DNA from 2 places in the Leucobacter muris genome. Region 2 is predicted to be linked to the other one. Evidence: predicted binding sites of a transcription regulator. Region 2 holds the regulator's gene; the other holds the start of a gene.
What was found. Region 2 encodes HrcA, which represses chaperone genes, less so after heat shock. Its sites were predicted from a motif close to TTNGCACTCGNNNNNNNCGAGTGCNAA; they were not measured.
Positions count from the first base shown of each region.

Region 1: a site for HrcA is predicted at 7,158-7,184, ahead of groES (co-chaperone GroES). Genes of this name have one in related genera too.

Region 1 is NZ_CP035037.1:898,322-909,329, forward strand. Features, by position in the region: gene alr (alanine racemase) at 36-1,157, shown strand; gene tsaE (tRNA (adenosine(37)-N6)-threonylcarbamoyltransferase complex ATPase subunit type 1 TsaE) at 1,154-1,837, shown strand; gene tsaB (tRNA (adenosine(37)-N6)-threonylcarbamoyltransferase complex dimerization subunit type 1 TsaB) at 1,834-2,520, shown strand; gene rimI (ribosomal protein S18-alanine N-acetyltransferase) at 2,517-3,065, shown strand; gene tsaD (tRNA (adenosine(37)-N6)-threonylcarbamoyltransferase complex transferase subunit TsaD) at 3,062-4,177, shown strand; gene Leucomu_RS04275 (hypothetical protein) at 4,292-4,726, shown strand; gene Leucomu_RS04280 (class I SAM-dependent methyltransferase) at 4,856-6,097, opposite strand; gene Leucomu_RS15420 (DUF4190 domain-containing protein) at 6,100-6,618, opposite strand; gene Leucomu_RS04290 (DUF4190 domain-containing protein) at 6,600-7,010, opposite strand; gene groES (co-chaperone GroES) at 7,265-7,561, shown strand; gene Leucomu_RS15425 (quinone oxidoreductase family protein) at 7,762-8,376, shown strand; gene Leucomu_RS15430 (zinc-binding dehydrogenase) at 8,307-8,795, shown strand; gene Leucomu_RS04305 (PaaI family thioesterase) at 8,792-9,226, shown strand; gene Leucomu_RS04310 (class I adenylate-forming enzyme family protein) at 9,250-10,803, shown strand; gene Leucomu_RS04315 (GntR family transcriptional regulator) at 10,775-11,008, opposite strand, start outside.
Region 2 is NZ_CP035037.1:1,513,562-1,524,569, forward strand. Features, by position in the region: gene Leucomu_RS07120 (ComEC/Rec2 family competence protein) at 1-1,190, shown strand, start outside; gene holA (DNA polymerase III subunit delta) at 1,740-2,747, shown strand; gene rpsT (30S ribosomal protein S20) at 2,928-3,188, opposite strand; partial or broken gene Leucomu_RS07135 (winged helix-turn-helix domain-containing protein) at 3,365-3,586, opposite strand; gene lepA (translation elongation factor 4) at 3,711-5,564, shown strand; gene Leucomu_RS07145 (DUF1990 family protein) at 5,578-6,546, shown strand; gene hemW (radical SAM family heme chaperone HemW) at 6,527-7,765, shown strand; gene hrcA (heat-inducible transcriptional repressor HrcA) at 7,950-8,987, shown strand; gene dnaJ (molecular chaperone DnaJ) at 9,058-10,155, shown strand; gene Leucomu_RS07165 (16S rRNA (uracil(1498)-N(3))-methyltransferase) at 10,162-10,929, shown strand; gene Leucomu_RS07170 (histidine triad nucleotide-binding protein) at 10,990-11,008, shown strand, end outside.

The DNA of each region.
Region 1 (11,008 bases), 620 kb from region 2:
GAACAGGGATCGGAGACGTCATGAGAACAGGGTCGATGCGCGTCGCGGAGATCTCGCTGCCCGCGATCCGGCAGAACGTCGCCCACGTGCGCGACCTCACCGGCGGCGCGGTGATCGTGGTGGTGAAGGCCGACGGCTACGGCCACGGTGCGAGCATCGTCGCCGAGGCCGCGCTGGCCGGCGGAGCGGCGATGATCGCGACCGCCGACCTCGAGGAGGCGCTCGCGCTGCGCGAGGCCGGCATCGAGGCGCCGATCCTCTGCTGGCTGCACGGCGTGCGGGTCGACTTCGCCGACGCGGTGGCCGCCGGTATCGAGATCGGCGTCAGCCACGTGCAGCAGCTCGAAGCCCTCGCCGACGCCGCGCGGCGCGTGGGCCGCGGCGCGACGGCTCAGCTGAAGATCGACACCGGGCTCAGTCGCAACGGCGCGGCCCCCGACGAGTGGCGCACGCTCTTCACCCGCGCCGCCGAACTCTCGCGAGAGGGGCTGGTGAGGGTGCGGGGCATCTTCAGCCACCTCGCCAACGCCGGCGACGAGAACGACCGGGCGCAGGCGGCCCGCTTCGACGAGGCGATCGCGATGCTGCGCGAGGCCGGAATCGACCCCGAGCTGCAGCACCTGGCGGCCAGCGCTGCGACGCTCTCGTCGCCCCACCTGCGCTACAACGCCGTGCGCGTGGGCATCGCGGCCTACGGGCTGAGCCCCTTCGCCGACAAGACCTCAGCACAGCTCGGTCTGGTGCCTGCGATGACGCTGCGCTCGGAGATCGTCGCGCTGCGCGGCGTGCCCGCGGGCACAGGAGTCTCGTACGGCTTCAACCACGTCTGCGAGACCGCCACCACACTCGCCCTCGTGCCGATGGGCTACGCCGACGGCATGCCGCGCGCCCTCAACGGCGCCGGTGCGTGGGTCACGGTGGCAGGAGAGCCCCGGCCCATCGTGGGGCGCATCGGCATGGACCAGTTCATCGTCGACGTGGGGCCGCTCGCCGGGCGCGTCGGTCTGGGCGAGCCGGTGGTGCTGTTCGGCGATCCCGAGCTGGGGCATCCGCCCGTCGAGATCTGGGCGGGCCTCATGCGCACCATCAACTACGAGATCGTATCCGGCATCGGGCCGCGCGTGCTGCGGGTGGCCGCCGACGGGAGCGAGGCGTGAGCGGCGAGGAGCGGGTCGTGCGGGCTCGGATCGAGGATCCCGACGCGATGCACCGGCTCGGCGTGCAGCTCGGACGGGTGCTGCGCGCCGGCGACCTGGTGCTGCTCACCGGCCCGCTGGGAGCCGGCAAGACCACCCTCACCCGCGGAATCGGCGAGGGGCTCGGCGTGCGCGGGCCGGTGCAGAGCCCCACCTTCGTGCTGGCGCGCACGCACCCCTCCCTCGTGGGGGGCGCGCCGCTCGTGCACGTCGACGCCTACCGCCTCGGCGCGCTCAGCGAGCACGGCGGCGGCGCCGAGGAGCTCGACGACCTCGACCTCGACTTCGAAGGCTCGGTCGTGGTGGCCGAGTGGGGCGCCGGTGTGGTCGCCGCACGCGACTCCTGGATCGAGGCGGTGATCGAGCGGCCACTCGGCGGTGGCGCCGGCGTCCCAGATGGTGGGGCTCCCGGCGGCGGCCCCGATGCTCACGCCGCCGATCTCGACGAACCGGCCGCGTGGATCGCCGAGCCCGACTGGTCGCAGACCCCCGTCGAGGCGCGAACCGTCACCGTCACGGGGTACGGCCCGCGCTGGTCGGTCGATGCCGGCGATCCGCTCGGGGCCCTCTGGGTCGCTGCGGCCGCGCCGAGCGACGCTGCAGCGGAGGCGCCGGGCGAAGCGGCCGAGGGGGCGCGATGACGGGCGAAGCAGCGATGACGGCGGCAACCGGCCTGCGCAGCCGCGAGGTGGAGGCGCCCGAGCTGGGCGACCGGGTGCTGCTGGCGATCGACACGGCGATCGGCACGAGTGTGGCCCTCGGCGCGAGCGGGCGCGTGGTCGAGATCTCGAGCGATGACCCCCGGGGCCACGCCGAGGCGATCGGCGGTCTGCTGGCCGAGGCGTTCCGCCTGAGCGGCATCTCGCCCGCGGCGATGACCGGCGTGGTGGCCGGCATCGGGCCGGGGCCGTTCACCGGCCTGCGGGTGGGCATCGCGGCCGCGCACGCCTTCGCGGTCGCGCGCCGTGCCCCGCTGCTGCCCCTGCAGGGGCACGAGGCGGTGGCCCTCGACGCGTTCGAGGGCGCGGCGAGCGGCGTCAGGGTCGTGCAGGACGCCCGGCGGCGCGAACTCTTCGTGACCGAGTTCTCGGATCTCGACTGGGCGGGCATCCCCGTGCGCTCGGCGGGCCCCGGGCTCGTCGCCCGCGCCGACTACGAGGCGGTGCCGAACGAGGTGTGGCCCGAGCGCATCCCCACCGCGACGCTCGTGCGCCTGGCTGCGAGGCGGCTCGCCGCGGGCCGCGACTTCGAGTCGGATCGCGCCGTGTATCTGCGCGCGCCCGACGTGAAGCAGCCGGGGGCTCCGAAGCGGGTGTCGGCGTGAACCGCCCCAGCGGCCCGCAGAGCGGAGCCGAGACGCCCTGCGCCGCGGTTCCCGCTTCGTCGCCCCCTACGCCACCGCCGCCCGCGGTCGAACTGAGTCTGCGCGGGGCGACCGCGGCCGACCTCGACGCGATCTGGGCCATCGAGAGCGCGGTGTTCGGATCCGACGCCTGGAGCCGCGAGATGATGCGGGAAGAACTCGCCGCAGACCACCGGCACTACGTCGTGCTGGTCGACGGCGACGACGCTGTGCGCGGATACGCGGGTCTGCTGATGGTGGGCGCCGAGGGCGATGTGCAGACGATCGCGGTCGCCCCCGAGGCCCGAGGCGGCGGACACGGTCGCCGGCTCATGGAGGCGCTGCTCGACGAGGCCGAACGGGCGGGAGTGCGCGAGGTCTTCCTCGAGGTGCGGGCCGACAACCCCGTCGCCCAGGGGCTCTACCGCTCGCTCGCGTTCGAGCAGCTCGGCGTGCGCCCCCGCTACTACCAGCCCGACGGGGTGGACGCCGTGATCATGAAGCTCGAGATGAGGAGTCGTCCATGAACGCCACCGAGCCGCTCGGCGCCGCCGACGAGACGCGCGGCGGGCCGCTCGTGCTCGGCATCGAGACGAGCTGCGACGAGACGGGCGTGGGCATCGTGCGCGGCCGCAGGCTGCTCGCCAACGCCATCGCCTCCTCCATGGACGAGCACTCCCGCTTCGGCGGGGTCGTTCCCGAGGTCGCGGCGCGCGCCCACCTCGAGGCGATGACCCCCACGATCGAGCGGGCGCTCGACGAGGCCGGGGTGACGCTCGACGAGCTCGACGCGGTGGCCGTCACCTGCGGCCCCGGGCTCGCGGGCGCGCTCATGGTGGGGGTCGCGGCGGCCAAGGCGCTGGCCGTCGGTCTGGGCAAGCCGCTCTACGCCGTGAACCATCTCGTCGGGCACGTCGGCGCCGACCTGTTGCAGGGCGAAGGCCTGCGGGAGGCCGTGGGCGCCGTGGGCGAGCTCGAACTGCCCACGGTGGCGCTGCTCGTCTCGGGCGGCCACACCTCGCTGCTGCTCGTGCGCGACCTCGTGAGCGACGTCGAGATGCTGGGCGAGACGATCGACGACGCGGCGGGCGAGGCCTTCGACAAGGTGGCGCGCCTGCTCGGCCTGCCCTATCCCGGGGGGCCGCAGATCGACCGCGTGGCCGCCGACGGCGACCCGAACGCGATCCGCTTCCCGCGCGGGCTCACCCTGCCGAAGGATCTCGAGCGGCACCGCTACGACTTCTCGTTCTCTGGCCTCAAGACCTCGGTGGCACGATGGGTCGAGAAGCACGAGCAGAGCGGCGAACCGCTGCCGGTCGCCGACGTCGCGGCCAGCTTCCGCGAGGCCGTCGCCGACGTGCTGATCACGAAGGCGCTCGCCGCATGCCGAGACCTCGCGGTGCCGCGCCTGCTGCTTGGCGGGGGAGTGGTCGCGAACGCGCGAGTGCGGGAACTCGCGCGCGAGCGCTGCGAGGCGGCCGGGGTCGAGCTGCGCGTGCCCCCGCTCTCGCTCTGCACCGACAACGGCGCCATGATCGCCTCCATCGGAGCGCAGCTGGTGGCGGCCGGGCACGAGCCCTCGGGGCTCGGGTTCGGAGCAGATTCGACCCTGCCCGTGACGGAGATCCAGGTCCGCTGATCATCCGATGAATTCGGTGACGCACCGATTCGGGGTCGCGGTCGCCGCCCGCTCGACATTATGGTGGAAGAGCGATCGGGGGAGCGCCCCGTCGAGCTTGATCGAAGGAGCAACATGTCTGACACGCAGCCCGGCGGCCAGCCCGCCTCGAACCCCGTCCCGCCGGTTCCGCCGGCGGTTCCGTCGGAGCAGCCCGCAGCGCCGGCGTACGGCGCCGCTCCGGCTCAGCCCAAGAAGGCCCTGGCCATCACCGGCATGGCGCTCGGCATCGCCGGCCTCGTGCTGAGCTTCGTGCCGTTCCTCGGCGCGATCCTCGCGCTCGTCGGCCTGGTGCTGAGCATCGTCGCGCTGATGAAGAAGCAGCCGAAGGCGTTCTCCATCACCGGTCTCGTCACCGGCGCGATCGGCCTCGTCATCGGCATCATCGTCACGATCACCGTCGTCTGGGCGTTGGGCGCGGGGGTGGATGCCGTGCAGCAGTGCATGAACGGCGCCGAGTTCGTCGAGATCGCCGGGCAGACCGTCTCCTGCTCCGACGTGAACTACTGAGCGGCTCGCGCGCCGCACGAGCGGGGCGGGTCCGGGATCATTCCGGACCCGCCCCGCTCGGCGTGTGTGGCGGCGGCGCGCTGCTCGCACTGGGGCCGCGCACAGGCGCTCGGCCGGGCAGGGCCGGGCTCAGCAGCGCTCGGCGAGCAGCGCCACGTGCCGGCCCTGCGCGTCGCGTGTGAGAAACAGCGTGGCGCTGCGCGACCCGCGCAGCTTCAGTCGGCGCCGCAGCGCCGCGGGGTCGACGTCCGCACCCCGCTTCTTGATCTCGAGCGCGCCGATGTCGCGAGCGGCGAGGGCCCGGCGCAGATCCTTCTCGCGCGAGCTCAGGGTCTCGACGACGCGGAACGCGCTCGCGAACGGCGTCTCCACGAGCCGGTCGGCCGTGAGATAGGCGATCCCGGCCGACATCATGCCGGCGTGGAGCCGATCGGCGAGCGAGCCGATGAGGCGGGCGCGGATCACGGCGCCGTCGGGTTCGTAGAGGTACTCGCCGAGCGGGCGCACGTCGGCATCGGCGGAGTCGTGCGCGCCGGTGAGCTCTGCGGCCTCCTGGGCGCCTCGCAGCACGAGCGCGGCCCGGCGCACGCCGGGCCGGGCGAGCGCACCGAACCAGAGCCCGGTCTCGACGAGCTGCCCGTCGAGCGACACCCACTGGGCTTCGGCGTCGTCGGGGATCAGTTCGCGGTCGAGGCCGGGGCCGAGCTTCACTCCGGTGGGCCGCTCGCGCGCGAGGCCGAACGCGAAGCTCAGCGAGGGGGAGTAGTCGTCGGGCGAGGCGAGCCTGCGCGTGCCGGTGTGGCCGGCGGTGCGGCGGGCGGGATCGAGGAACACGGCTTCGGCGTCGCCCGGACCGATCGACTCGGCGTCGCCGAGGCGCACCGCGGGAGCCGCCGCTCCCAGCCGCTTCGCCGCGAGGGCGAGGTTGTGCTGCGCGAAGGCGGCGGTGAGGGGATCGAGCTCGACCGGATGCACGTCGAGACCCGCCTCGAGAAAGGCCAGGGATTCCGCGCCGATGCCGCATCCGAGGTCGGCGACCGAGCGGCAGCCGGCCGCTCGGAACCGCGCTGCGTGCAGCTCCGCCGCACGCGATCGGGTGGCCTGCTCGAGGGCCGCCCGCGTGAAGAGCATGTGCGAGGCGCTCTCGCCGAACTTGGCCGCCGCGCGCGAGCGCAGATCGGTCTGGGTGAGCGCGGCGGCGAGCAGCGCGGGATCGGCGCCCTCGGAGCGCAGGTCGCGCGCGATCCGGTCGAGTGCGCGGCCGTGCTGCAGTTCGCCGGTGATACGAGCGAGGAGCTCGCCACCCGCCGGGGTGACGAGCTCCTGCCAGCCGGGGGCTGCGATGCTCGGGGTCGGCGCGGCTGCCGCCATCGTCAGTAGCTCGAGGAGGAGGCCAGACCGATGATGAGGATCACGTAGAAGAGCACGACGATCGCGCCGATCGCGAGACCCACGTATCCGATGATGAGGCCGGCGAGCGCGAGGCCGCGGCCGCTCTCGCCGGTGCGCTCGATCTGCTTCAGCGCGATGTGGCCGCAGATGACGCCCGCCAGCGAGATGAAGAACGAGCTGATGAGTGCGATGATCGCCAGGGTGTTGGTGGGCGGCGCGGCGGCGTACGCCTGCTGGTAGGGGGGCCTGCTGCGCGTAGGCCTGCTGAGCGGCGTAGGGCTGCTGAGCCTGCGGGTAGCCCGGCTGCGGCGGCGGCGCGTACTGGGGCTGCTGCGGGGCGGCGTACTGCGGCTGCTGGCCCGGGTCGCCGGGGGCGGCTGAGGCGTTCTGCTGGGGCTGGGAGGCGTCGCCCGCGGGCGGCTGGTTCTGGGACACTGCGTGTTCCTTTCGTTGGGCGGTGTACCGCGGCCGAGGCGGCGGCTCAGTAGTAGTAGTCGGATCCCGAGAAGGCGCTGCCCGTGGCCGCGATCATCATGGCGATGAACCCGATGTAGACGACGATGAAGATCGCGATGAACGCGAAGTAGGCGTAGCCCACGATCAGGCCGGTGAGGGCGAGACCGCGACCGGGATCGCCGTTGCGCTTGATCTGGTTGAGGCCCATGTGGCCGAACACGATGCCGGCGATGGGCACGAGGAAGCCGAAGATGATCGCGAGCACGGCGTAGGTGTTGGTGGCGCCGAGCGTGGTGGCCGTGGAGGCCTGGGGCCGATATGCGGCGGGCTGCTGGACCGGCTGCTGGAACTGAGGGGCCGCGGGCGCTCCCTGTGGGTTCTGCGGATATGCGGCGTGGGGCGTTCCGGGCTGCTGGGGAGGGTGTGGGGTGGTCATGACTGCTCCTCGAGCGGTTGGGGCGCCGATCCGCCGTGATGCGCATCGGCTGTCACTTCGATTCTAGGCGGCGATAGGCTGGCGTGGGCGAGTGCGTGTCGTCGGGTGACGGATCCCGTTCGCTTTGGGCGATCCGACGGCGCCGCGTTGGCACTCCCCTTGCGAGAGTGCCAACGGGGGTTCTAAACTCTGCTTAGGCGCGCTCGCATGGGGCGGGCGCGAGAGAACCTTCAGACATTGGAAAGAGGTCAACCGTGTCGGTAGCCATCAAGCCGCTCGAGGATCGTATCGTCATCAAGCAGGTCGAGGCAGAGCAGACCACCGCGTCCGGTCTGGTGATTCCGGATAGCGCCAAGGAGAAGCCGCAGGAGGGCGAGGTCGTGGCCGTGGGTCCCGGTCGCGTCGCCGACAGCGGCACCCGCATTCCGCTCGACGTGAGCGTCGGCGACGTGGTGATCTACTCGAAGTTCGGCGGCACCGAGGTGAAGGTCGGCGGCGACGACTACCTCGTGCTCTCGGCGCGCGACATCCTCGCGGTGGTCGAGCGCTGAGCGCTCCCTCCCGCACGAGGCCGGGCCCCGATCCTTCATGGATCGGGGCCCGGCCTCGTTGTATGCGTATGCGAGGAGCCTCGCCCGAGCCGGAGGGTCTCCCGCGGTCGAGGTAAAGAGTATTCAGTTTTAAGTATCAGTATTTATTTTTCTCAAAGTGATGTATTCTTCGGGTGTTGCCACTCGAAGGAGAGTCTTGAATGCGCGCTGTCGTCCTGCCCGAGCACGGGGATATCGATGTTCTGCAGATCCGTGATGACCGAGCGAGACCCGCAGCCGGGCCCGGGAGGGTGGTGCTGCGCGTCGGCGCGTCGTCGCTGAACTACCACGACATCTTCACCGTCCGCGGGATGCCGGGCATCACCATACCGATGCCCGTCGTGCCCGGTATCGACGTGGCGGGCCGCATCGTCGAGGTCGGCGAGGGCGTCGCCGCCGAGTGGGCGGTCGGAGACCGCGTCGTCGTGATGCCCTGGCTCGCCTCTCTGCCGGAGCTGGGCCTGATCGGAGAGGTGTACGATGGCGGCCTCCAGCAGTACGTGGAGGTCGACGCCCGCCTGCTGATCAGGCTTCCCGACGACGTGAGCGAGCACCTCGCGGCGGCGCTGCCCGTCGCCTACGGCACCGCGCACCGCATGGTGATCGGCAAAGGGGCGATCCGCGCGGGGACCGCGTGCTGGTGCTCGGCGCATCCGGCGGGGTGGGCGTCGCTTGCGTGCAGCTCGCGAAGCGCCTCGGCGCGCACGTGGTCGCCGCCGTCGGAAGCGAGGAGAAGGGCCGGGCGCTCTTGGAGCTCGGGGCCGACGAAGTGCTGAACTACCGCGAAGAGGACATCTTCGCGTGGGTGGTGGAGCACCACGGCAAGCCGAGCCGCTTCGACGACCGCACCGGCATGAACGTCGTCATCAACTTCACCGGCGGAGACACGTGGCGCCCGACGCTGAAGTCGACCGCGCTCGGAGGCAGGATCCTGACGTGCGGAGCCACCGCCGGATACGCCCCCGAGGAGGACCTGCGGTACATCTGGACCTACGAGCTTCAGGTGATCGGTTCGAACGGATACGGTCCGGAGGACATCGTCGCGCTGCTGGCCGACGTGTCGGAGGGGCGCCTCGAGCCCTGCATCAGCGACGTGCTGCCGCTGAGCCAGACGGTCGAGGGACTCCGGCGGATCCGCGATCGCGAGGTGATCGGGAAGATCCTGATCGATCCCTGGGGCGACGAAGACCGATGAGCGGGGCCGAGAACGAGGCGGAGATCCTCGAACGGATCTCGGACGTGATCGACGATGCTCCGTTCCAGGCGTGGCTCCCGGCCCGGCTCACGGGGATCGACCCGGACGGATCGGTGCGTCTCAGAGCGGAGTGGGTGCCGAGCTGGGGCAACGGCGGAGACGGCGGTCACACGCACGGAGGCGTCATCGCCGCGCTGCTCGACCTCGCCGCGGAGTGCGCCGTGATGGCGGCGTTCGGCGCGGCCGCCCCGACCGTCGACCTGAACGTGCGGTTCCTCGCGCCGACTCGGGAGGAACCGCTGACGGCGACGGGTTCGCTCGTGCGGAAGGGCAGGACGCTGACGGTGGCGGAGGCGCGAGTGCTCCGAGAGGACGGAGTGCTCGTCGCGATGGCGAGCGGCGCGTTCGCGACCTTCGCGATCGCGCGGTGAAGCGGGACGAGGAGAGGCGAGAGATGGGAACCGGGAACGAATCGACTGCGTGGGAGCGGCTGCTCATCCCCGACTCGGCGGAGGCGGAGGTCATCGAGATGTCGGAGACCGGCGAGCACCGCTGCACGCTGCGCCGACTGGCTCTGCTGCGGGACCGGATGCTCTCGGAGTACTCGGCGGAGTTGAGGCCGGGCCGCGCGATCGGCATCTTCGCCGATAACGGCATCGCCTGGATCGCCGCCTTCGCCGCGGTCGTGCACGCGGGGGCGGTGCCCGTGCCGATCAGCGTGAAGCTGCCTCGGCCCGGCGTGGAGTTCATCGTCGCCGACGCCGACCTGCACACGGTGCTCGCCGACCGACCGCGCATCGCATCGCTCTCGGAGTGGGGCGTCTCGGCGCTGCCGCTGCTGGAGCCAGGCGACGCCGAAGAGCGGGGGAGCGGCGGTGCGGGGGGCGAGGCGGTGCGGCGCCCGGACGACGAGCTGGGCCTCATCCTCTACACGTCGGGCTCGACGGGGCAGCCCAAGGGTGTCGAACTCGGCAATCGCACGCTGAGGTGGATCGTCGAGACCGTCGCGCCCGCCGTCGCCCGGCCCGAGACGCGGATGCTCGTGGCGGCTCCGCTCAATCACATCGCGGCGCTCATGTTCGCCCTGTCCTGCGTCTCGCAGCGGGGAACCCTGGTCGTCATGCCGAGATTCGAGTCGCGAGCCTTCCTCGGCGCCGTGGAGCGCCACCGCGTCACCGATCTCACGGGTGTGCCGCCGATGTTCGCGATGCTGGGCAGGGAGCACGATCTCCTCGGGGAGCTGGATCTGTCGAGCGTCGCGCGCGTGACGATGGGCTCTGCGCCCTCCTCCCACGAGATGCTCGCCGAGATCGAGAGCTGGTTCCCCGGAGCGTCGGTGACGACCTCCTACGGCACCACGGAGTCGGGGCCCGGGGTGTTCGGCCCCCACCCGGACGGCCTTCCGACGCCCCTCGGGTCGGTCGGCGCCGCGCGGCGGGTGCCCCGGATCCGCCTGGTCGACTCCGACGGCGAGCCGACGAGCGGCAGAGGGGTCCTGGAGGTGCGCAGTCCGTCGATGATGATGCGCTATCGGAATCGCCCGGATCTCGTGCCTCCCGTCACGTCCGACGGGTTCCATCACACGGGCGATCTGTTCGAGGTGGACGACCAGGGGTTCTTCTGGTTCGCGGGGCGCGAGGACGACGTCTTCAAGTGCGGCGGCGAGACCGTCTACCCGCAGGCGGTCGAGGAGGCGCTGGAGGCGCATCCCGCGGTCCTCTCCGCGGTCGTGCTGCCCGTGCCGGACGCGTTGAAGGGGCGGAAGCCGGTCGCGTTCGTGCTGGTCAGCCCGGGTTTCGAATTCGACGAGCGCGCCCTGCAGCAGCACGTGCTGGGCAGGCTCGAGCCGTTCGCGCACCCGCGTCGCATCTGGCCGCTCGACGCGTTCCCGCTCGCCGCGGCGAACAAGGTGGATCGGAAGCGGCTCGCAGAGGCGGCGCTTCTCGCGTGCGCCGAGGAGCGGCCCGGCCCGCCGGCCGCTACTCGACGATCGGGGCGAGCTGATTGATGCCGCGCTGGCGGTGGCTGTCGGAGAGCGCGATGACGAGCTCGGCGTCGCCGGTCTTCACCGCCTCCAGGATCTCGGTGTGCTCGGCCAGCGCGCTCTCGAGGTGCCCGTGGTTCTCGTAGTAGAGGATGCGGTAGGGGTCGGTGCAGTCCCAGAGCTGTCTGATCAGTCGCACTTGCGCGGCGGTCGCGCCGTCGAAGAGGGG
Region 2 (11,008 bases):
TGCCGCTCGGCACGGGCCTCGGCCTGATCGCGCTGCTGGCGCTCCCGATCTCGCCGACGCTGGGAGAGGAGGCCGTAGCGGTCGCCGGTCTGCCCGCGCGGTGGATCTCCGCGACGGCCGAGGTCACGGCGCAGCTGCCGCTCGCGCGCTGGCCGTGGCCGGACGGCTGGGCCGGGGCGCTGCTGCTCGCCTTCGTCGAGCTCGCACTGCTGGCGGCGTGGTCGTTCGCCGCCCACCGGATCAGGCTTCCCGAGGATCGCGCGGCCGGTCGCGTGCCCTGGCGCGGGTGGCGACAGCTCTCGACGCGCGGTCGCGCGGTCGTCGCGGTGCTGCTCTGCGCGGCCGCCGGAACCTTCTCAGGGCCGGTGCTCGTCGCGCCGGCCGTCGCGAGAATCGGCACACCCTCGGACTGGTTCGTCGTCGCCTGCGATGTAGGGCAGGGTGATGCGATCCTGCTGCGCGACCCCGACCGTCCGGCCGAGGTGATGCTCGTCGACACGGGCGACGACCCCGCGCTGCTGCGCATCTGCCTCGACCGCTTCGGTGTGACGCGCATCGCCCTGCTCGTGCTCACCCACGACGATCGTGACCACGTGGGAGCCCTGAGCGAGGTGATCCACACGGTCGAGGCCGCGCTGGTCGCCCCCGACAATCGCGAAGACGGTGGGTCTCGACCGGTGCTCGCGCAACTGCGCGCCGCCGGTGTGCCGCACCGGACCGGTGAGACCGGGCTGCGCGGCGGTGGCACGGGTCTCGGCTGGGAGGTGCTCGCGCCCGCACCGGGCGCCGTGCCCGCCGACTCGAACGCCGCCAGTCTCGTGCTGCGCGTCGAGGCCGGCGGGGCGCTGGTGATGCTGCTCGCCGACACCGGCGAAGACGAGCAGCGCGCGTTGCGCGCCGGCGGCGCCGATCTCAGCGCCGCGGTCGTGAAGATCGCGCACCACGGCAGCCGGGACCAGGATCCGGTGCTGGCCGGCGCCATCGGCGCCGAACTGGCGCTCGTCTCGGTGGGCGCGGGTAACGGCTACGGACACCCCGCGGCCGCCGCGCTCGCCGCCTTCGCCCGGGTCGGAGCCCGCCCGCTGCGCACAGACCGTCACGGATCCCTCGCGATCAGCGGCTCGCCGGGTGAGCTACGCGCTTGGGCGGAGCGGACCTCCGCCTCGTCGCCCGAGACCGCTGCCCCCTGAGTTCGCCGCCCTCTGAGTTTGCGGCTTCCTCAGACCGTCACCCCGCCGCCTCGGCGAGAACCGCCCGCCCGTGTCGTCGTTCCCCGCGCCGGCCCTCGCCCTTCGCCGCCCCGCCCGCCGCGCCCGCCGTTGCCTCCGTTCAGGCCGCTCCCTTCGGACCCCTCCGTTCCGTCTGTTCCGTCTGTTCCCTCCGTTCCTTTCGTTCCGGTCGGTTCTCTTCGGTTCCTCCACCCCCGGTCTCCGCTTCCCGGCTCCGGCCTGCCTCGCCTCACGCACCGATCGACCTTCACGCACCGATTTCTCCGGGATTGAGGTGCTTGAGCGTGAATCGGTGCGGCGGGGGAAGGATATTGCAGGCGCGCGGTGCGGTGGGGAGGGATATGCGGGCGGGTCGGGGCCGGGATCGCCCGACCTCGGGCGTCGTGCCGGGCGGCGTGCGGGGCGCCGCGGGAGGCCGCTCCGGAAGGCGGCGTGCGGAGCGCCCCCGCGAGGCCGCCCCAAGGCCGCCCCGGAGACCCGGCACCGGGGCCGGGCGAGTAGGGTTGAGGGGTGGCAGCAGCACGAGGAGCGAAGAGCAAGATCCCGCAGCTCGACTGGACCGAGGCGCGCCCCGCGCCGGTGGTGCTGGTGAGCGGCCCAGAGGGCTTTCTCGCCGACCGCGCGGGCCAGGCGATCCGCGCCGCGCTGCTCGAGGCGAACACCGACCTCGAGGTGCACGACGTCGACGCCGCCTCGTACACCTCGGGCGAGCTGTTCACGATCGCGAGCCCGTCGCTGTTCGCCGAGCCTCGGCTGATCCGGGTCGAGGGCGTCGAGAAGTGCTCGGACGCGTTCATCGAGGACGCGAAGCGCTACGTCGCCGAGCCCGCCGATGACACCACCCTGGTGCTGCGCCATGCGGGAGGTCAGCGCGGCAAGGCGCTGCTCGACGCGGTGCGCGGGGGAGCGGTCGGCGGCATCGAGGTGGTCTGCGCCGAGGTGAAGAAGGATCAGGATCGCCTGGGGTTCGCGCAGGCCGAGTTCCGCAGGCTCGGGGCGCAGATCACGCCCGGTGCGCTGCGCATGATCGTGGCCGCCTACTCGGGCGGCATCGGGGAGCTCGCGGGGGCCTGCGCGCAGCTCGTATCGGACGCCGGATCGAGGCTCACCGAGGAAGAGGTGAACCGGGCGACCGAGGGCCGGGTCGAGACCAACGCCTTCAAGGTCGCCGACGCCGCGACGGCGGGGCGCGCCGCGGACGCCCTCGTGCTGCTGCGGCAGGCGCTCTCGACAGGCACCGACCCGATCCCGATGCTCGCCGCGCTCAATATGAAGGTGCGCGCGATGGCGCGGGTGTACGGCGCCGTCGGTTCGAGCGGGCAGCTCGCGAAGGAGCTCGGCATGGCGCCGTGGCAGGTGGATCGTGCGCTGCGCGAGGTGCGCGGCTGGCGCGAGGAGGACCTCGCCCGCTGCATCGACCTGGCCGCCGAGACGGAGTGGTTGCTGAAGGGCGGCAGCCGCGACCCCGAGTACGCGCTCGAGAAGTACCTGCTGTTCGTGGCGAAGCGCGGCCGCTAGCTCGAGCTCACCCGTCGAGACTGCCCATTCCTATCGAGTCGGCCTGATTGTCGCGCGAATGATAGGCCGACTCGGTGCAAATGGGCCGACTGAGCGAGTGCGAACGTCGCACCGCCCGGATACACGAAGAGACCCCGCCGAGGCGGGGTCTCTTCGTGAAACCGCGGAAGAACCGGTCGCTTAGAGCGCGGCCACCTGAGTGGCGAGCTTCGACTTGCGGTTCGCGGCCTGGTTCTTGTGGATGACGCCCTTCGAAACGGCCTTGTCGAGCTTCTTGCTGGCGAGGGCGAGCTTCTGCTCGGCCACGGCCTTGTCGCCGGCGGCGATGGCTTCGCGGGCGGCGCGCACGACGGTGCGGAGCTCGCTCTTGTAAGCCTTGTTGCGCTCGGTCGCCTTGCGGTTGGTCTTGATGCGCTTGATCTGCGACTTGATGTTTGCCACGTTGAATAGTGTCCTTTAGGTACAGGTTTGACGGTTGTTCCGCGCGGCGAGAGAGGGCACCTCGCGGGTTGTGTGGATTTCACCACACGCAAGCCAAGAATCAACTTTAGCAGAAGCGAACGCAGGAGTCTCGATTCCGGCACCGTGTCGGAGCCGCGCTGCGTCGGCGCAGCCGCTCATTCCTCGTCGCGCTGCAGTCGGTACCCCATGCCGGGCTCGGTCAGCAGGTACCTCGGCTCGGCGGGCTGCGGCTCCAGCTTCTTGCGCAGCTGGGAGAGGTAGAGGCGCAGATAGCCGGTGTCCTTTGCGTGTTCGGTGCCCCAGATGCGGGTGAGGAGCATCTGCCGGGTGACGAGTCTGCCTGAGTTCCTGATCAGCAGCTCCATGATCTGCCGCTCGGCGGCCGCGGCTGCGGCGATCCTCACGGTTTCCATACGGCCCGGGCTCCGATGCTCACGGAACCCGCGCGCCCGCGCGCTCCGCGGAGAGCCGGGCCCCGCCGCTGTGGGATAATGGCGGGCAATGTCTCCTCGCAGTGTGAACCCCCCAGTGCCGGCGTCGACCGACCCCGCGCAGATCCGCAACTTCTGCATCATCGCGCATATCGACCACGGCAAGTCGACGCTGGCCGACCGCATGCTGCAGATCACGGGCACCGTCTCGGATCGCGACATGCGCGCGCAGTACCTCGATAACATGGATATCGAGCGCGAGCGCGGCATCACCATCAAGTCGCAGGCCGTGCGCATGCACTGGTCGCTCGGCGGCGGCGAGTACGCCCTCAACATGATCGACACCCCCGGCCACGTCGACTTCAGCTACGAGGTGTCGCGCTCGCTCGCCGCGTGCGAGGGCGCGATCCTGCTGGTCGACGCCGCGCAGGGCATCGAGGCGCAGACCCTCGCCAACCTGTACCTGGCGATGGAGAACGATCTCGAGATCATCCCGGTGCTCAACAAGATCGACCTGCCGGCGGCCGACCCCGAACGGGTGGCGCGCGAGATCGCGGATCTCATCGGGGGCGACCCCGACGACATCCTGAAGGTCTCGGGCAAGACGGGCGCCGGCGTCGAGGAGCTGCTGGATCGTGTGGTCGAGCGCATCCCGGCGCCGGTGGGCGAGATCGACGCCCCCGCCCGCGCCATGATCTTCGACTCCGTCTACGACCCCTATCGCGGCGTGGTCACCTACGTGCGCATGGTCGACGGGCGCCTGACGCCGCGCGAGAAGATCCTCATGATGTCGACGAAGGCCGAGCACGAGGCCCTCGAGATCGGCGTGTCCGCTCCCGGGCCCACGCCGACGAAGGGGCTCGCGGTGGGCGAGGTCGGCTACCTCATCACGGGTGTGAAAGACGTGCGCCAGTCGAAGGTGGGCGACACCGTCACGACCAAGCTGCGGGCGGCGCAGGATCCCCTGCCCGGCTACACCGACCCGAAACCGATGGTGTTCTCGGGCCTCTACCCGCTCGACGGCAGCGACTACCCGATCCTGCGCGAGGCGCTCGACAAGCTCAAGCTGTCCGACGCGGCCCTGCAGTACGAACCCGAGACCTCGGTCGCGCTGGGATTCGGCTTCCGCTGCGGCTTCCTCGGGCTGCTGCACCTCGAGATCATCTCCGAGCGCCTGCGCCGAGAGTTCGACCTCGACCTCATCGCCACCGCGCCGAGCGTGATCTACCAGGTCACCACCGACGACGGCAAGGAGGTCACGGTTACCAACCCGTCTGAGTACCCCGACGGCAAGATCGCGAGCGTGCGCGAGCCGGTCGTGAAGACCGCGATCCTCGCACCCAAGGACTATGTGGGCGCGATCATGGAGCTCTGCCAGAGCCGCCGCGGCAGCCTCATGGGCATGGAGTACCTCGGCGAGCGAGTCGAGCTGCGCTACAGCATGCCGCTCGGCGAGATCGTGTTCGACTTCTTCGACCACCTCAAGAGCCGCACGCAGGGGTATGCGAGCCTCGACTACGAGCCGATGGGCGACCAGGAGGCCGATCTCGTGAAGGTCGACATCCTGCTGCAGGGCGACAAGGTCGACGCGTTCAGCGCGATCGTGCACCGCGACAACGCCTACCACTACGGCACGATGATGGCCGAGCGGCTGCGCAAGCTGATTCCGCGGCAGCAGTTCGAGGTGCCCATCCAGGCGGCGATCGGCGCCCGGGTCATCGCCCGCGAGACCATCCGCGCGATCCGCAAGGACGTGCTCGCCAAGTGCTACGGCGGCGACATCAGCCGCAAGCGCAAGCTGCTCGAGAAGCAGAAGGAGGGCAAGAAGCGCATGAAGATGGTCGGCCGCGTCGAGGTGCCGCAGGAAGCCTTCATCGCCGCGCTCTCGGGCGACGTGGAGGGCAAGGAGACCTCGAAGAAGTGAGGGTGAGCGAACGATGAGCAACGAGCAGCCCGCGCGGCGCAGCAGTCACATCGAGATGCCCGTCGCCTACGCGGCCGTCGGCGCGTCGAAGGCGCCCGACCTGGTGCGCTTCCCGCCCGACGGCACGACGTCCTACGAGGAGACCCTTCGCCTCGGCAGCGGCCAGGAGCGCTTCCTGCTGGCTTCGAGCCTGCTGATGACCTGGGGCGCCCAGCGCGGCAGCGGCGTCACCGTCGCCGACGTGGTGCGCGGATCGGGCGACCGCTACACGGGCGTGAGCTTCGACGACGACGGCCAGCCGCAGGCCGGGGGCGAGGTCGAGGAGCAGTTCGGGCCCGACGGCGAGCCCTACCTGGTGGCCGGCACGACCGCGGTGCTGCGCGCGCCCGGGCAGCAGCCCCGCAACGTGCTGATCGTCTACACCGTCGACGAGGAGCGGCGCTCGGGATTCGCCTGGGGCACGAGCGACGAGGCCGGCGCGGTGGGCGAGCAGCTCTTCATGATCGAGCACCGCGACGACGACACCGTGTGGGCGGTCGCCCGCGGCTTCCTGTCGGCCCCGAAGAGCGGCCTGCTCGGCCTCAAGGCGCGCGCCGACCTGCGGGCCGCCGTCGACGCGGTGAAGGCGCAGCTCGCCGCGCTCGCCCCGGGTGCGGGTGCGGTGGATCCCTCGGCCGCGCCGCAGACCGCGGCGCCCCAGACCGATGCCGATGCCGCTGCCGATGCGGGCGCCGACCCCGGAGTCGGGTTCGAGACCTCGGAGACCGACGACCTCGCCGCCGCTCAGGCCCCCGTTCCCGAGACGCCCGAGGCCGCCGACCCCGCCGAGTCCGACGAGACGGCGCCCGCCGCGGCGACCGACGGCCCCGCCGCGGTCGAGGAAGCCGCAGAGCCGACGGCCGAGCACTCCGTCGATCCCGCCGCGACGACCGATCCCGCCGACGGCCCCGACACGGGCGACGATGCCGAGCATTCTGCCTGAGGGAGACCCGGCGCCGGCCGACGGCTCGCTGCCGCCGAGCGCGGCCGTCGGCGCCGACGGACGACGCTTCGGGGTCTACGTGCACGTGCCGTACTGTCGCGTGCGCTGCGGCTACTGCGACTTCAACACGTACACCGCGAGCGAGCTCGGCGGAACGCGGCGCGACGACTACGCGGGGCAGGTGCAGCGCGAGCTCGGTTTCGGCGCCGAGGTGCTGCGGCGAGCCGGGGTGCCGGATCGCCGGGTGTCGACGGTCTTCTTCGGCGGAGGCACGCCGACGCTGCTGCCGGCGAGCGATCTCGCGGCGATGCTCGCCAGCATCCGCGACGAGTGGGGCCTCGAGCCCGGCGCCGAGGTGACGACCGAGGCGAACCCCGACTCGGTCGACGCGGCCTACCTCGCGACGCTCGCCGAGGCGGGGTTCACCCGAGTCAGCTTCGGCATGCAGTCGGCGGTGCCGCACGTGCTCGCCACCCTCGACCGTACGCACACGCCCGAGCGCATCCCGCTCGTGACCCGGTGGGCGCGCGAGGCGGGGCTGCAGGTGAGCGTCGACCTGATCTACGGCACGCCGGGGGAGTCGCTCTCCGACTGGGAGCGCTCGATCGACGCGGCGCTCGCGACCGATCCCGATCACATCTCGGCCTACGCCCTGATCGTGGAGCGGGGCACGAAGCTGGCGGCCCAGATCCGTCGCGGCGAGGTGCCCGAGCCGGACGAGGACCTGCACGCCGAGATGTACGAGCTGGCCGACGCCCGCTTCGCCGCGGCCGGGTTCTCGTGGTACGAGATCAGCAACTGGTCGCGCACGGCCGGCACCCGCTCGCGCCACAACCTCTCATACTGGACGGGCGAGGACTGGTGGGCCGCGGGCCCCGGTGCGCACAGCCACGTCGGCGGGGTGCGGTGGTGGAACGTGAAGCACCCGGGCGCCTACGCGCAGCGCATCGAGGCGGGCGTCTCGCCCGCGCACGCCCGGGAGACGCTGAGCGGCGACGCGCGACGGGAGGAGCGGGTGCTGCTCGAGACTCGGATCGCCGACGGCCTGCCCGCCGACGTGCTGCGGGCCGAGGAGCGCCGCGCGATCCCGCAGCTCATCGCCGACGGGCTCATCGACGGCCGCGCCGCGATCGCGGCAGCGGGCCGAACCGCGCGCGTGGTCCCCACGCTGCGCGGGCGACTGCTCGCCGACACGGTCGTGCACCGCCTGCTCGGCTGACGGCTCGGGGCGCCGGCGCGTCCGGGATCACGGGACTGAACCGCGGCTCAGATCCGCGCCCGCGGCGCCGGCCCCGCTCGCTCGGGGGTTCGCCGAGGGCGTGAGTCGCTGCCGACGGAGCGGCGGGGCCTGCGGTAGACTTGGCACTCTGAGATGGTGAGTGCCAAGAAGGGGGTGCGGTCACATGGTGTCCGAGCGCAGCCTGGCGGTGCTGCACGCGATCGTGAGCGACTACGTCTCCTCGAACGAACCCGTGGGATCGAAGGCCATCGTCGACCGGCACAGCTTCGGCGTCTCCGCCGCCACCATTCGCAACGACATGGCGCTGCTCGAGGAGGACGAGCTGATCGCTCAGCCGCACACCTCCTCGGGTCGCGTGCCCACCGACAAGGGCTACCGCCTGTACGTCGACACGCTCGCCAGGATCCGCCCGCTCAGCGCGGCGCAGCGATCCGCCATCGAGCGCTTCCTCGGCGAGTCGAGCGACCTCGACGACGTGATGGCCCGCACCGTGAGGCTGCTCGCGCAACTCACGAACCAGGTGGCCGTCGCCCACTACCCGTCGCTGCGCCGCACCGTGGTGCGCCACATCGACCTCGTCGCGATCGGCGAGGACCGGGTGCTGTGCGTGCTCATCCTCGGCAGCGGCGTGGTCGAGCAGCAGGTGGCCTGGCTGCCCGCATCGCAGGTCACCGAGGCGTGGGTGCACGGGCTGCGGCAGCGGATCGCCGAGACGGCGGTCGGGTCGGACGTCGAGACGGCGGCCACCGCGGTCGCAGACCTCATCGAGCGGGTCTCCGAGTGGGCCCAGCCCGACGAGGCCGAGCTCGTGCGTCGGGTGCTCTCGGTGGTCGGCAGCCAGCTGCAGGCCAATCGCAGCGAACGCATCGCCGTCGCCGGAGCGGCCAACCTGTCGCGCCCGGGCGAGTTCGCGGGCTCGCTGCCGGTGGTGCTCGAGGCCATCGAGGAGCAGGTGGCGCTGCTGCGGCTGTTCGGCGAGCTCGCGCACGACGGGCGCGACGTCTCCGCCTCGATCGGGCGCGAGAACGCGCCCTACGGCCTCGCGGCCACCTCGGTGATCGCGTCCAGCTACGAGCAGGAGGCCGACTCGGTCTCGCGTCTCGGCGTGCTGGGGCCCCTGCGCATGGACTACGCCGGCAACATCGCGGCCGTGCGCGCGGTCGCCCGCTATCTCAACCGCTTCCTGGGCGAGGAGCAGTAGCTCGGCGGGGCGCCCGCCCCGTCTCGCCCGGTCGTCATTTTCACCGAACAACACCCCTGAGGAGCACAACGTGGCCGACCACTACGAGACCCTCGGCGTGCCGCGCGAGGCGACGCCCGAAGATATCAAGAAGGCCTACCGCCGGCTCGCGCGCGAGCTGCACCCCGACGTGAACCCGAGCGACGACGCCGCAGAGCGCTTCAAGGACGTCACCCACGCCTACGACGTGCTGAGCGACCCCGAGCAGCGGCAGCGCTACGACATGGGGGGCGGCCAGGGCGGCGCCGCCGGCTTCGGCGACATCTTCGAGACCTTCTTCGGGGGAGGCTTCGGCGGCGCGCAGCGCGGCCCCCGCCCCCGCTCCGAGCGCGGCGACGACGCGATGATCCGCGTCGACGTCTCCCTCGAAGACGTGATCTTCGGCGTGCAGCGCGACATCACGGTCAACACGGCCGTGCTGTGCGAGGTCTGCCAGGGCAGCTGCTGTCAGCCGGGCACCCACCCGGTGACCTGCGACGTGTGCGGTGGCCAGGGCCAGGTGCAGCGCCAGGTGCGCTCGCTGTTCGGCAACGTCGTGACGATGCACCCCTGCGGCAGCTGCCACGGCTACGGCACCGTCATCGAGCACCCCTGCGTGGAGTGCGGCGGCAAGGGCCGCGTGCGCGAGCGCCGCATGATCCCCGTCGACATCCCCTCGGGCATCGACACCGGCACGCGCCTGCAGATGCGCGGCGGCGGCGAGGTCGGCCCGGGCGGCGGCCCCAACGGCGACCTGTTCATCGAGTTCCGCGTGATGCACCACGATGTGTTCAGCCGAGACGGCAACGACCTGCTCTGCACGATGCAGGTCTCGATGACCGACGCGGTGCTCGGCACCGCGGCGAAGCTGCAGGCGCTCGACGGCGAGGTGGAGGTCGAGGTCGCACCGGGCACCCAGTCGGGCGACGTGCTCACGGTGCGCGGGCGCGGCATCCAGGCGCTGCGCAGCACGAACCGCGGCGACCTCAAGATCGCCGTGCAGGTGAACACCCCCACCAAGCTGTCGAAGCGGGAGCAGGATCTCGTGCGCCAGCTCGCCTCGCTGCGCAGCGACGAGCCGCCGCACCTCGGCGAGTTCCAGCAGGGCTTCTTCGGCAAGCTGCGCGACCGTTTCTTCCGCCAGGGGTAGCGGTCGATGGCCAACCTCTACTACCGCGAGGATCTCGCGGCGGGGCAGCTCGCACCGGGCGCGCTCGTCGAGGTGACGGGCGACGAGGCGCGCCACGCGGTACGGGTGAGCCGGCTGCGCCAGGGGGAACGGATCCTCCTGGGCGACGGCGCAGGCACTCTCGGCGCGGGGGTAGCCGAGCAGGTGGCGAAGGATCGCTTCGCCGTGCGCATCGAGCGGGTGGAGGCGGCGCCCGAGCCGACGCAGCGCCTCGTGCTCGTGCAGGCGCTCGCCAAGGGCGACCGCGACGAGCGCGCGGTCGAGCAGGCCACCGAGTTCGGCGTCGACGAGATCGTGCCCTGGCAGGCTGCGCGATCGGTGTCGCGCTGGGATGGCGCGGGCGGCTCCGAGAAGTCGGCGAAGGGCGTCGCGAAGTGGGCGCGGGTCGCGCGCGAGGCGTCCAAGCAGTCGCTGCGGGCGCGCGTGCCGCGGGTGGCGTCGCCCGTGTCGTTCGATGATCTGTGCCGCATGGCGACGGCGGCCGACGCGGAGGTCGTGGCGCTGCATCCGCGGAGCGGGCGGCGCCTCGTGGCGTGGGCCGGGGGAGCGGCGGCCCGCTCGGCGCAGCGGATCGTGCTCGTCGTGGGCCCCGAGGGCGGCTTCGCCGATGGCGAGCTCGACGCGCTCGAGGCGGCCGGCGCGAGTGCGCTCGTGCTCGGGGACACGGTGCTGCGCACATCGTCGGCCGGCCCGGCAGCGCTCGCGGTGCTCGGCGCGGCCCTCGGGCGCTGGTAGCGCGTGCGAGTGTCGGCGGCGCACGCCCGGCTCTCGGCGGCGCGGCGTTAGACTGGACCCATGGCACAGGACACCATCT